Regions from separate parts of the Rothia sp. CCM 9418 genome, predicted to be linked through region 1. Evidence: predicted binding sites of a transcription regulator. Region 1 holds the regulator's gene; the other holds the start of a gene.

Region 1 (2,408 bases):
TAAAGTGACTTCTGTACCTAGGGCAGCTGCCGCCATACTAATAGCGATGGTGGCATGTAAATCATCATCTTCACGTGTGAAAGTATCGTGTTGATTGACGCGAAGATCCACATAGAGGTCTCCTGCTGGTCCGCCTGCTGTACCGGCCTCACCATAACCGGCTAGACGCATACGCGCGCCGGAAGAAACACCAGCCGGAATTTTAATGGTGATGGGCTTCCGTTCTCGGACTCGTCCTTCACCGTAACATTCTGGGCAGGGGCTTTGAATAACAGTGCCGAAAGTATTACAAGATGGGCACGCGACAGGCTGTACTACAGTTCCAAGGATAGATTGAACTTGTCGTTGCATATATCCTTGTCCACGGCAGGTGTCACAGGTGACAGGGGCTGTTCCTTCAGCGCAACCGTCACCATCACATTTTTCGCAGGTTACTGCGGTATCAACGGTAATAGGTTTTTCTGCACCAAATACGGCATCTTCAAGGCTGATACGAACCGTAATGCGAGCGTCTTGACCCTGACGTGTTCGGCTTGTAGGGCCCTGTTGCGGTTGGTTAAAGAAGGTCTCAAAAATATCCGAGAATCCGCTAAAACCTCCGAAGTTCGCGCCTCCGAATCCGCCTTGTGCCTGTCCGTTTTCGTTGCCGGTCTGGTCGTAAATACGTCGTTTATCAGGGTCAGAGAGAACATCGTGGGCATGTGATACGCGTTTGAACTCTTCAGCTGCTTCTGCCGAGGGGTTAATATCGGGGTGAAGCTGACGAGCTTTTTTACGGTATGCCTTTTTGATTTCTTCGGGGCTTGCATCAGGGGAAACACCTAATGTTTCATAGTGACTGCTCACTCACATCATCCTTATCGTGTGTTGCTATGTGTTGAAAGTATTTTGTAGAAATTCTAGTCGTTGAGAACTAACTACCCAAAATTTTTGAAAGATATTTTGCTACGGCTCGTACTGCGGCTGTACTTCCTGCATAATCCATTCTGGTTGGGCCAACAACCCCAAGCTTAGCGGTACAACTAGGCGAACTATATACAGAAGTAACGATAGACGTTTCGCTCAGAGGGGCCGCACTATTTTCTGTGCCAATACGCACAGCGTATCCTCGTGGGTCTTGAGCCATCTCAGCTAATAAATGCAGCATCGTTACTTGTTCTTCTAGAGCTTCTAAGATGGGTGCGATGCTGGTGCTGAAATCTTCTGTTGCTTGCGCCAGATACGAAGTTCCAGCAATAAGAAGTTTCGAGGTATCTTTGGGTGAAAGCAGTTGGCCTAACGCATCAAGAACCCCGTTCTCTAGGCTATGAGGAACATCACGAGAGGAAGGTAATGAAGCTAAGAGGGAACGTGCAACCTGATATTTCTGTTGCTGACATTTTTCGATGAGTCGAATTCGAAGCAGCTCAAGCTCTTCTTCCCTATACCGTTCAACTTGCGCTAGTCGTTGGGTGAGCTGCCCAGAGTTGCTAATCAACATTACCGTTACATGATGTTCTCCAACAGGTATTAGCTCAATATGTCGAACAACATTCTCCGGTGCAGAGGGGTACTGAAGAATCGCAACCTGCTGAGTTAGCTGCGACAGTATTTTAACTGTCTGTGTAAGTATTTCATCAACACTGTCATAAGAGTCTAAAAGACGGTGAATCGCACGTTTCTGCGCAGTCGAAAGAGGACGAGGATTAGAAAGCTCATCCACGAAGAAACGATACCCTTTTTCTGTGGGGATACGTCCCGCGCTCGAATGCGGTGCTGAGATGAGTCCCTGCTCTTCAAGGATAGACATATCGTTACGAACCGTAGCGCTAGAAACGCCTAAATGATGGCGTTCGATGAGCGCTTTAGACCCCACCGGTTCGCGGAAACTGATATAGTCCTCAACGATTGCTTGGAGGATCTTATGCTGACGAGATTGCGTCACGGAACCTACCTTGAAATAGAGAGAAATTAGCACTACTGCACTTTAAGTGCCAATGTAACTGTAGTACTGAAACCTATCAAAACCCTAGCGCGTACGCTCAGGGCTAATGGAATAAAATACTTACTATGGAAAATTACTATGCGTGGGGTGCTCAAGAACTCAACCAACTACACCAAAGAAATCAACCAGAGATACAAGAAGTTCATCTGGTTCAAGGAATGCTCCTTGAAGACGTTCATAGTGGTTGGGTTGGGATTGCTAAAACGTATGAGCGTATCGGCGCTGAAGGTATGGTGGGATTAGAAGACGCTCGAGGGAAAATTAAAACTTTTCCCTTAGGATTTGGCTTTCTTCTTGAAGGAACTCCTGTCAAAGTGCTACCCCCACGGGCACATGCCACTCGTTCTGTTCCTAAAATTAGTCGCTCTGGATCTATCGCCGTAGAGAATGCGCCGGCACAAGTTGCCCGCGCCTCACGTATCTG
Region 2 (2,408 bases), on a different contig from region 1:
GATATGTGCGAAGATACTTCTGAGTTGGACGCTCCTCAGCATACTCCTGATACAGGGCTAACAGAACAAGAAGAAAAGATGATTGCTTTAGAGAAGCAGCGTTGGCGTTATCCTGGGACGAAAGAACGAGTGATTCGAGAACGTTTAGGATTAAATCCAACAGCGTATTATCAGATTCTTAACGAACTGATAGATTCTCCGCGTGTCATTGCTCAGGAACCAGCGTTGATACGTCGGTTAAGGGAACAACGCGACAATTCTAAGCCCTGAATTTTCGGTGTCTTGAGCTCTTTATGATGATAGTCCACGGAAAATAAAAGGGTTTTTAGGTTGTAGCCTGTGTACTCTAGATGGAAGAACTATTGCTTGTAGCTATCGGAGATTAATGTGAACTCGTATCCTCATGATGAATTCGACGACGTACCTGAAAATTCAAAACGTCGTGGTGCTTATCGTGGTGAGCCTCTAGGTAATGCTCATGCTACGAGGCAGACTCTTCTGATTGTTGTTGCTGGTGCGCTTGCGCTTCTGGTGGGTGCAGTAATGTTTGTGGTTCAGCCACGCACTCTTTCTCCGGTGGCTTCTGAAACAGGCTCTGCGAGCGCTACTGCTTCAGAAAGCGCTGTGACTCCAACTTATGCTCCTACTGACCCTGCTGATATTAAGGTTGAGGTTTATAACTCTTCGGCCTATACGGGTGCTGCTGCAGAACTGACTCAGCGTGTGGAGGCTTTAGGATACCCTGTGCCCGTGACAGAGAATTGGAAGGGTACGCCTGTATATGTTTCGACAGTGTTTTATTCTGCCGGTTATGAGCAACAGGCTAATACTTTGGCTGATGCGTTAGGTATTGGTTATATTCAAGAGCGTTCTTCTGGTTCTTCCCCGTTGTATGTTGTTCTTGCCTCTGATTATCTTCCTGCCGTTGCCCCGTAATCTGTGCGCTATGGGCGATTAAGTGTGTTTGTTCTTTCAAGAGGTTTGCGCTCTGTGCTTTGAGGTGTCAAAATTGTTGTTAGCACTCAAAGTCTCCGACTGCTAAATCCTAGTGCTAGATTCGCGGTAGGTAGCTTTGAGAATATCTACTTTCATCTTGTGAGATGTCTTTATAAGTTGTGAAGAGCATGGCTTATAGAACATCGTCCGTCGCGGGCACAACTGAGAGAAAAATACTTTCTTAGTCCAGGAGGGATTAAGCATAATGGCAAAGCTCATTGCTTTTGAAGAAGAGGCACGTCGTGGCCTTGAAAAGGGTCTGAATACCCTAGCAGATGCTGTGAAGGTTACTCTCGGACCTCGTGGTCGTAACGTTGTTTTGGAAAAGTCTTGGGGCGCTCCCACGATTACCAATGATGGCGTTTCTATCGCTAAAGAAATCGAACTCGAAGATCCATACGAAAAGATCGGCGCAGAGCTGGTCAAAGAAGTTGCTAAAAAGACCGATGACGTTGCTGGTGACGGTACCACTACTGCAACTGTTCTTGCTCAGGCACTTGTTCGTGAAGGCCTCCGCAACGTTGCTGCTGGTGCAGATCCTCTCAGCCTCAAGCGCGGTATTGAGAAAGCTGTTGAAGCAGTTACCGCTGAACTTCTTTCTTCTGCTAAAGAAGTTGAGACTGAAGAAGAAATCGCTGCAACCGCATCTATCTCTGCTGGCGACACCGAAATTGGTAAGCTCATTGCAGAAGCCATGGAAAAGGTCGGCAAAGAAGGCGTCATCACTGTTGAAGAGTCCAATACTTTTGGTCTAGAGCTTGAGCTCACCGAAGGTATGCGCTTTGATAAAGGATTCCTCTCCGGATACTTCGTCACTGACCCAGACCGTCAAGAAGCAGTCCTTGAGGATCCTTATATTCTCATTGTGAACTCCAAGATCTCTAATGTGAAAGATCTTGTCCCTGTTCTTGAGAAGGTTATGCAGGCTGGTAAGCCACTTCTTATCATCGCAGAAGATGTTGAGGGCGAAGCTCTTGCACTACTGGTTTTGAACAAGATGCGTGGTTCTATCAAGTCTGTTGCTGTCAAAGCTCCTGGCTTTGGCGACCGTCGTAAAGCTCAGATGGCAGATATCGCTATCTTGACTGGTGGACAGGTTATTACCGAAGAAGTCGGTTTGTCTTTGGACCAAGCAACTATTGACCTTCTTGGCTCTGCACGTAAGGTTGTTGTTACTAAGGACGAGACCACCATCATTGAAGGTGCTGGCGACGCAGCTGCTATTGAAGGTCGCGTAGCTCAGATTCGTGGCGAGATTGCTAACTCCGATTCTGATTATGACCGCGAGAAGCTTCAGGAGCGCTTGGCTAAACTTGCCGGTGGCGTTGCTGTTCTCAAGGCTGGCGCTGCAACTGAGGTTGAACTCAAAGAACGTAAGCACCGCATTGAAGATGCTGTTCGTAACGCAAAGG

The links. The regulator HrcA, encoded in region 1, represses chaperone genes, less so after heat shock. The targets are predictions, from matches to a motif close to TTNGCACTCGNNNNNNNCGAGTGCNAA.
Region 2: the regulator HrcA is predicted to act here: its motif matches at 1,016-1,042, upstream of groL (chaperonin GroEL).

The regions. Positions count from the first base shown of each region.
Region 1 covers NZ_JBLXXX010000003.1:44,651-47,058, reverse strand. The annotation lists gene dnaJ (molecular chaperone DnaJ) at 1-846, opposite strand, end outside; gene hrcA (heat-inducible transcriptional repressor HrcA) at 914-1,924, opposite strand; gene ACN083_RS04775 (DUF3097 family protein) at 2,050-2,408, shown strand, end outside.
Region 2 covers NZ_JBLXXX010000001.1:279,490-281,897, reverse strand. The annotation lists gene ACN083_RS01320 (DUF3263 domain-containing protein) at 4-270, shown strand; gene ACN083_RS01315 (LytR C-terminal domain-containing protein) at 388-936, shown strand; gene groL (chaperonin GroEL) at 1,202-2,408, shown strand, end outside.